2 regions of the Cupriavidus sp. KB_39 genome follow, and region 1 is predicted to be linked to the other one. Evidence: predicted binding sites of a transcription regulator. Region 1 holds the regulator's gene; the other holds the start of a gene.
What was found. The regulator sigma-54, encoded in region 1, starts transcription at its own class of promoters, with help from an activator protein. The targets are predictions, from matches to a motif close to TGGCANGNAANCTGCTTT.
Positions count from the first base shown of each region.

Region 2: a site for sigma-54 is predicted at 1,982-1,999, ahead of AB4Z27_RS00605 (nitrate- and nitrite sensing domain-containing protein). Genes of this name have one in related genera too.

Region 1 covers NZ_JBFREV010000014.1:93,530-97,721, reverse strand. Annotated here, with positions in the region: gene lptA (lipopolysaccharide transport periplasmic protein LptA) at 1-136, shown strand, start outside; gene lptB (LPS export ABC transporter ATP-binding protein) at 177-977, shown strand; gene AB4Z27_RS13315 (RNA polymerase factor sigma-54) at 1,111-2,592, shown strand; gene hpf (ribosome hibernation-promoting factor, HPF/YfiA family) at 2,643-2,996, shown strand; gene AB4Z27_RS13305 (PTS sugar transporter subunit IIA) at 3,475-3,930, shown strand; gene hprK (HPr(Ser) kinase/phosphatase) at 3,987-4,192, shown strand, end outside.
Region 2 covers NZ_JBFREV010000001.1:132,370-136,561, reverse strand. Annotated here, with positions in the region: gene AB4Z27_RS00610 (formate/nitrite transporter family protein) at 1-333, opposite strand, end outside; gene AB4Z27_RS00605 (nitrate- and nitrite sensing domain-containing protein) at 609-1,862, opposite strand; gene AB4Z27_RS00600 (YncE family protein) at 2,040-3,512, opposite strand; gene AB4Z27_RS00595 (DUF305 domain-containing protein) at 3,526-3,972, opposite strand; gene AB4Z27_RS00590 (DUF2239 family protein) at 4,138-4,192, shown strand, end outside.

The DNA of each region.
Region 1 (4,192 bases):
CAACAACACCTCCACCGGCAACCCGTCCGGCCGCGTGCGCGCCGTGCTCTCGCCGCGCGCGGACCCGGCCAGCGGCGCCGCCGCGCCGCCACCGCCGCTGGAACTGAAGCCGGCGCCCGCGCCCGGCAAGCCCTGAACCCCGGACGCGCCCGCCGCGTCACGCATGCATTGACCTGATGAACGACTCCGCCACGCTCGCCCCGAACGCCTCCGCAGCCCCGTCGGCCGCCCGTACCGACAGCAGCACGCTGGTCGTGCGCCACCTGAAGAAGCGCTACGGTTCGCGCACCGTGGTCAAGGACGTCTCGCTGGACGTGAAGAGCGGCGAGGTGGTCGGCCTGCTCGGTCCGAACGGCGCCGGCAAGACCACGTCGTTCTACATGATCGTGGGCCTGGTGGCACTGGATGAGGGCGACATCGTGCTGGACGACCAGCACATCAGCGGCCTGCCGATCCACGAGCGCGCCCGCATGGGCCTGTCCTACCTGCCGCAGGAGGCCTCGGTCTTCCGCAAGCTCAACGTCGAGGAAAACATCCGCGCCGTGCTCGAGTTGCAATTGGAGAAGGGCAAGCCGCTGCCGAAGGCCGAGATCGAACGCCGCCTGGATTCGCTGCTGGACGACCTGCAGATCGCCCATCTGCGCAACAACCCGGCGCTGTCGCTCTCCGGCGGCGAGCGCCGCCGCGTGGAAATTGCCCGGGCGCTGGCCTCCGCGCCGCGCTTCATCCTGCTGGACGAGCCGTTCGCCGGCGTGGACCCCATCGCCGTGGGCGAAATCCAGCGCATCGTGAGCTTCCTGAAGGCGCGCAACATCGGCGTGCTGATCACCGACCACAACGTGCGCGAGACGCTCGGCATCTGCGACCACGCCTACATCATCAGCGAAGGCACGGTGCTGGCCGCCGGCCAGCCTGAGGAAATCATCGCCAACGAGTCCGTGCGACGCGTGTACCTGGGCGAAAATTTCCGCATGTGACCCATCGGCCGCCGCGTGCGGCCGCGCTTCTCCCGGCCTCCACGGCGACAGCCGGGGTCGATCAGGAAGTCAGAGCGATAGGCGATAGCAATTTCCGTTCCATAGTCGGAAGGATGCGCATAGAATAGGTCGCATGAAACCGTCGCTTCAGCTTCGTCTCTCGCAACATCTGGCATTGACCCCGCAGCTGCAACAGTCGATTCGATTGTTGCAGCTCTCGACGCTTGAACTCCAGCAGGAAGTGGAACAGGCGCTGACCGAAAATCCCCTGCTCGAACGCGAAAACGACTGGATCGAAAGCCCGTTGCGGGTAGCCGCCGATGGCTCGGTCAACCTCCAGAGCGCCCCCGCGCCGGCCTCCTCCGAGCCTCAGCCCAACGGCGACGCGCGCACCGATGGCGCGTCCGGCGGTGAGGACGACAACTACAACGACAACGGCAGCGAGGACTACGGCAGRGACTGGAGCCTCGACGACTTCGCCCGCCGCCCCCAGGGCGACGAGGACGAAAAGTCGCCGATGCAGTTGCGCGATGCCGAGCCCACGCTGCGCGAGCACCTGATGGGGCAGTTGGCCCCGCTGAAGATCTCGGTGCGCGACAAGGGCCTGGCCATCTTCCTGATCGAATCGCTCGACGATGACGGCTACCTGAGCGCCTCGCTCGAGGAAATCTGCACCGAACTGCCCGAGGAACTCGAATTCGAGATCGACGAAGTCCACGCGATCCTGACCCTGCTGCAGAGCTTCGACCCGCCCGGCGTGGGCGCGCGCAATGCCGCGGAGTGCCTCAGCCTGCAATTGCGTCGCCTGAAGCACTCCCATCGTGAGCTGGCGCTGACCATCGTCAATCATCATCTGGAACTGCTGGCCGTGCGCGACTACACGCGGCTAAAGAAAGCGCTCCAGGTGGACGAAATAGCACTGAAGGCGGCACACGAACTGATTCGCTCGCTGGCGCCGTATCCGGGGCACGCGTTCAACCGTCCCGAGGCCGACTTCGTGGTGCCCGACGTGTTCGTGCGCAAGAGCGGCAGCGGGTGGATCGCGGCGCTCAATCCGGATGTCATGCCACGGCTGCGCATCAACGACATGTATGCGCAGATCCTGCGCGGCGCGAAGGGCGAAACGGGGACGGCAGGCCTGCAGCAGAAGCTTCAGGAGGCGCGGTGGCTTATCAAGAACATCCAGCAACGATTCGATACGATCCTGCGTGTTTCGCAGGCAATTGTGGAACGTCAAAAGAACTTTTTCACGCATGGCGAAATCGCGATGCGCCCCTTGGTTTTGCGGGAAATAGCCGATACACTCGGTTTACATGAGTCGACCATTTCCCGGGTCACCACGAATAAGTACATGGCCACGCCCATGGGTACTTTCGAGTTGAAGTACTTCTTTGGGAGCCACGTCTCTACGGAGACTGGCGGCGCGGCCTCCTCCACGGCAATCCGCGCGCTGATCAAGCAACTGATAGGAGCCGAAGACCCCAGGAATCCTCTTTCCGACAGCCGGATCGCCGAACTGCTGGGTGAGCAAGGCTTCGTGGTCGCACGCCGCACGGTGGCGAAATACCGCGAAGCGCTCAAGATCCCCGCAGTCAATCTCCGCAAGACTTTGTAGCCGAGCCGCAACCGCCTGCCTGGTGCGGCTCTTTCAGAAGGAGAAGCGCTATGAACTTCAAGATCAGTGGACACCACCTCGACATCACGCCCCCGCTGCGTGAGTATGTGGAAACGAAACTGGAGCGAATTGTCAGGCATTTCGATCAGGTCATCGGCGTGAGCGTGCTGCTATCGGTGGACAACCACAAGGAGAAGGACCGGCGCCAGTACGCGGAAATCAATCTGCATCTGAAGGGGAAGGACATCTTCGTCGAAGCGCATCATGAAGATCTGTATGCGGCGATCGACTGTCTGGTCGACAAGCTCGACCGCCAGGTCATCCGCTACAAGGACCGCGTACAGGGCCACGATCGCGAGGCGGTGAAGTACCAGATGGCCGCCCAGCAACTGACGCAGCAGTAGAGACCTGCAGGCAACCGAAAACAGAGCGGTTGCCGACCCTGCAGAGGACTGAAAAGAAGAGCTCAAGCCGCGCAATCAGCGCGGCTTTTTTGATGGGCGCGCGCCATGGCGGTGACGGTGCGGGCACCTGGAATGTTTCGTTACCTTATTGCCACGCCGGAGGGCGACCCGGGGCCCCCGGGAGCGGTCAAAATGGGAACAAGTGTTCGCAAGCCGCCCGCCTCGGTGTATGCTCCGCCATACAAATAACGACAGGACGGCCCCGGGACACCCCGGGTGGGCAAGCCGGCCGGCACGTCGTGGCACCGCCGCGACCCCGGCGCTGCATCGCAAAATCGCGGTGGAGCCCTGCTCTATAATGGCCGGACGCTCCAATGCGGGCGTCCCAGACAAGATCTCGGTACCCAAGTTTCGCCCCGAATCCGGCGGGACGGCCTTCGCGCCCCGGCCCGCTAACCTGACTTCTCGCGCATCGCCCATGAATCGTTTGGCCAAATTGCTGCCACCCGGCAACATCCATCTCGACGTCACCGTCACCAGCAAGAAGCGGGTGTTCGAGCAAGCCGGGCTCCTGTTCGAGAACAACCATGGCGTGGCGCGTGCTACCGTGACCGATAACCTGTTCGCGCGCGAATCGCTGGGTTCCACGGGTCTGGGTGCCGGCGTGGCCATTCCGCATGGCCGCATCAAGGGTCTCAAGCAGCCGCTGGCCGGCTTCATGCGCCTGGCCGAGCCCATTCCGTTCGAATCGCCGGACGGCAAGCCGGTGTCGCTGTTGATCTTCCTGCTCGTGCCGGAACAGGCCACGCAACAACATCTGGAAATCCTGTCGGAAATCGCCCAACTGCTCTCGGACCGCGAGATGCGCGAGGGCCTCGCCACACTGCCCACGTCGGAAGCGGTGCATGATCTGCTGACGCAGTGGCACCCCTGACTCCCGCCCCAACGGCCGCCTGAAACGGCCTGTCCGCCCCCGAAAGTCATACGCGCATGGAACTCACCGGCGTCACCTCGCAGTCGATCTTCGACGACAACGCAGCCGATATCAAGCTCTCGTGGGTRGCTGGCCTGGAAGGGGCCGACCGGGCCTTCGACGTGGAATTCGCCCGCGAAGCCACCTCGGCGGCGGACCTCGTCGGCCACTTGAACCTGATCCACCCGAACCGGATCCAGGTGCTCGGCAAGCCGGAAATCCT
Region 2 (4,192 bases), on a different contig from region 1:
GCCACAGAACACCAGGCCCCAGTTGCGCAGCACGCCGCTCCAGGTGGCGCCCGGGCGGCGGTCCAGCACGGCCAGCGGCGCGAGCGTGAAGACGCCGGTCAGCAGGTCGAAGCCCATCAGGTACAGCATGCAGAAGCCAACCGGGAACAGCAGCGCGCCAACCAGCGCGTTGCCGGTGTTGACKGTGATGGACACCGCGAAGGCTGCCGCCAGCGCCAGGATGGCGCCGGCCATATAGGACCGGATCAGCGTGTCACGCGTGGACATCAGCAGCTTGGACTCTCCGGCATCGACCATCTTGGTGACGAACTCGGTGGGGGCGAGATAGGCCATGGGGTATTCCTCTCCGTTTCCTTCGTTTGGCTCAGAAAAGACAAACGGCGTCCGTCCGCCCGGCCTCTGGCCGGCACGTGACAGGACGCCGTCATCCTTGATGCTTTACAGGGTGATGCACTGCCGGGCCGTCATCAGCCCGATGTCAGTGCTGACGCACGTTCCATGCCCGCCGCCGGGTGGGGCCGGGTTGGGCCGGGTTGGGGCAAGTGACGATCTAGGGGGCGTTGGTAGTGCATGGGCTGCCCGCTTTTGGTGCGCGCGGCCGGGCGGGTTCAATCCTGGTGCTGATCGTCGTCCTGTGGGGGCAGGGCGAGGCCGGTGAGCGAGAGGGTGGCTTCGGCAATGTCCGCCAGCCGGCGGTTGTTGTCCATCGACGCCTTCTGCAAGGCCCGGAACGCGGCGTCCTCGCTGAGCCCCATGCGGGCCATCAGCGCGTTCTTGGCGCGCTCGATCACCTTGCGCTCCTTGAGCGCGCGCCGGGCGGCATCGAGTTCCACTTCGGTCTGGGCCAGRCGCGCCGACTGCTGGCGCAGCAGGCGCTCCAGCGACGTGACGGTGGTGGCGTGCACCTCGGRGGGTCCGTTTCCGGCATCGGGCATGCCCGGCAGCACAGGGGCGGCGGCGGGTTGCTCGGCCACATCGAAAAAGCGCTCGACGGCATGGGTATGGGGCGGRGGGTTGTCCAGTAGCTGGCGCAGCAGCCCGGCCGAATCCTGGAGATCGGCCTGGGAACGCTGGATCTGCGCCTCGCAGGCCTTGCGCAGGTCCTGCACCACCTGCATCTCCAGCGTCCACATGCCCGTGATGACCTCGCTGCAGACTTCGAACCACTTCTCGCTGTCGTCGTGCACCAGCGCCGTGCCCGGCGGCGTGGTCAGCAGCGTGCGGCGCATGCCGTCCTGCGCGGCGACCGCGGCGCTGGCCTGCCGTTGCCGCCATGCGGCGAGCAGCGACGGGTCGGCGAAGCGCTCGAACATCTGGAAGCTGCGCTGCTGGGCTTCCACCAACTGCTGCACGCGCTGCGGCGCGGTGCCCGCACAGGTGCCGGAGGCGAACATCTGCGCCCCGACGGCCCGCTCCTGCCCGGCGGCTTCCTTGCCCTGCACGAGGTAGACGAAGGCCACCAGCGGCCGGGCGATGCCCGGATACATCGCCACATCGGCCAGATGGAAGATCAACTCCAGCAGCGCGGCAATCAGGCGGCTGAACGCCGCCACGGCGTCGTGCGCGGTGGTCTGGCATTGATCGATGGACTGGCGCAGCGCCGGCAGCGTGGCCAGATCGAGCTGGACCCAGGCCATCAACGACACCATCGACGCCGTACCCGTATGGCCCGCTTCCAGCTGGCTGGCGAAGCGCTCGCCCAGCCGGGAGGCGATGTGGACCGCCTCGCCCATCGCCGTCTGGCGCTCCTGCGCCAGCCGTTGCCCACCGGAGGCCAGGAAGATGCTGCTGGCCCCCCGTTCACGCTGCAAGGCGTGGATCAGCTGGCCGATCAGGTCGGCCAACTCCACGCGACTTGCCATCAGGCGGACGGCCTCGATTTCGAGCTGCTTGGCCCGAAGGACGAGGGTTGAGGCGGAAAGGGGCATTGTTCTGGGAATGTGGGCGCGGCCGGGATGGGTACTACGCATTTGCCKGGTACTACGCAAATGTCGTGCCATTTGTATCATCCGCCGTACCTTCCCGGCCCCCCGGACCGGCTACAGCGCCTGCACCTGCACAGGCGCGCCGGGTTTGCCGTTCTCGGACGGGGCGATCACGAGATAGCGGCGCGCGCCGGCCCCCGCATCGTCCCGCACCACCTGCCGGATCGGGCCAATCGCGTTGACGATGGCCGAGCCCGCCGGATTCGACATGAAGGCGGCGAGCGGCTCCAGCGGGCCGCTGCCGTCCGCGCGGGTGGCGAGCGCCAGCACGTAGGCGCGCTTSGGCTGCAARCCGGTSGCCGAWGCCTGCAGGACCTGGAGCAGCCCCTGATCGAACAGCGTGACGCTGGTCGGCGCATGGTCGGTGGCCACAGGCTTGCCGTTCACGACGCCATGCAGCTTCAGCTGCGTGGTCTGCCCGGCCACCCCCAGCGGCTGGAGTCCCTGCGTGCCGTCGCCCTCAGGCACGGCGTTCGGCACATAGGCGATGGCCTGCGGCGCCTGCCCGACCGGCACGTTGGCGACTACCCGATTGGTGGCGGTGTCGATGGCGGCCAGCTGGTCGGCGTTCTCCAGCCCCACGTAGATGCGSGTGCCGTCGCCCGAYGGCCAGATGCCGTGCGGCAGGCTGCCCACCGGAATCGTGGCCACCTGGGAGAAGTCATCGGTCCGGAACACCTTGACCTGATTCAGCCCGCCGACCGTGATGTAGGCGAAGTCGCCCGCCGCCGTGTGGGCGAAGTTCACGTGGTTGGTGATCGGGCCGGTCTCCAGCGTCTTGATCAGGCGGAAGGGCGGGCGGGCCTCGAACACCTGGGCCTTGCCGACGTCCTTGAGCGTGAACCAGACCTGCTTGCCGTCAGGCGTGGCGGCGATGTTCGGGCAGAACGGGCTCTCCTGCTTCACGCGCCCCACGATCTGATGGTCGGCCACGCTGACCACGGCCGTTTCCGGATTGAACGACGAGCAGATGTAGCCGTACTTGCCATCGGGGGAGAAGATCTGCATGCCCGGGCCGTCGGCCACGGTGATGCGGGTCTTTTCCTGGAACGTGGCGGCGTCGATCACCGAGATGTAGTTCTCCCCGCGCACGGTGACCCAGACCTCCTTGCCGTCCGGCGTGTAGAACGCCTCGTGCGGCGACCGTCCCACGTAGGTGACGTGCTTGACGGCGTTGGTAGCCGTGTCGATGAACGACACCGAGTTCGACCCAATCGACACGATGGCAAGCGTGCGGTGATCCGGCGAGAAGCCCATCCCGTGGACCAGCACCTGACCGCGATACAGCGGGCTGAAGTTGCCCGGCGCYGGGTCGCCCAGGCGGATGACGCCCAGCAGCCGGTTGTCCGCCGGGTCRGTCACGGAAACCGTGTTGGAGAACTGCTCGGCGGCATAGAGGCGGTCGCGGTGGCTGATGGGGACGTCKGGGGCCGTCGACGGTCCCGGCGCCTGCCCGGCCAGAACCGCGCTGGCCGCGCCGAGCAGCAGCATGAGGGAGAGGGTGTTCCTGAGGGAATGTCTTGTCATGGTCGTGGGCGCATCAGTGCGCGTGAGCGGAATGGCTGGGGGTGGTGGGTTGGCTGGCCGATTGGGCCGGATCGGGGCGGGTGGGCGCCGGCGCGGATGGGGGCAGGGGCTGTCCGAGCGCGAGCCGCATCGCGGCAATCTCCTGCAACTGGTCGACGATGATTTCCTGCGCGATGCGTCGGAGCTGCTCGTTCTTGCCGTGGCGCAGCTCGGCCATGGCCATGTCGATGGCGCCCTGATGGTGGGGAATCATCATCGCGACGAAGTCCTCGTCGACGTTGCCGCTGGGCTTGACCGCCATGTCGTCCATCATTTTTGTCATGGCGGRATCGCTTTCCGACAGGAACGCAGCGCTGTCAGGGCTGGCGGGCGGGGCGGCGACGGCGGGCAGCGCAAGGGCGGCCAATAACGGCAGGAGGAACTTTAGCGGTGGTGATGGGGATCGGTGATGACTGGGCACGGGGCTCCTCGTGAAGGGTGGCGGCCTGGTTGCGGCCGCATGCCCCGTAAACGCAGGACACCCTGCTGTTATTCCCTCGCCACCTCAGGGTAAATTTATACCCGGGTAATATTGACTTTAATTTTATCCGGGTATAAATTGCGGACGTCATCACGGGGAGCCACCATGAGCCCAATCGATCATCTTCCGTCCCATACCGCCTTCGAAGGCCATCGTCGCC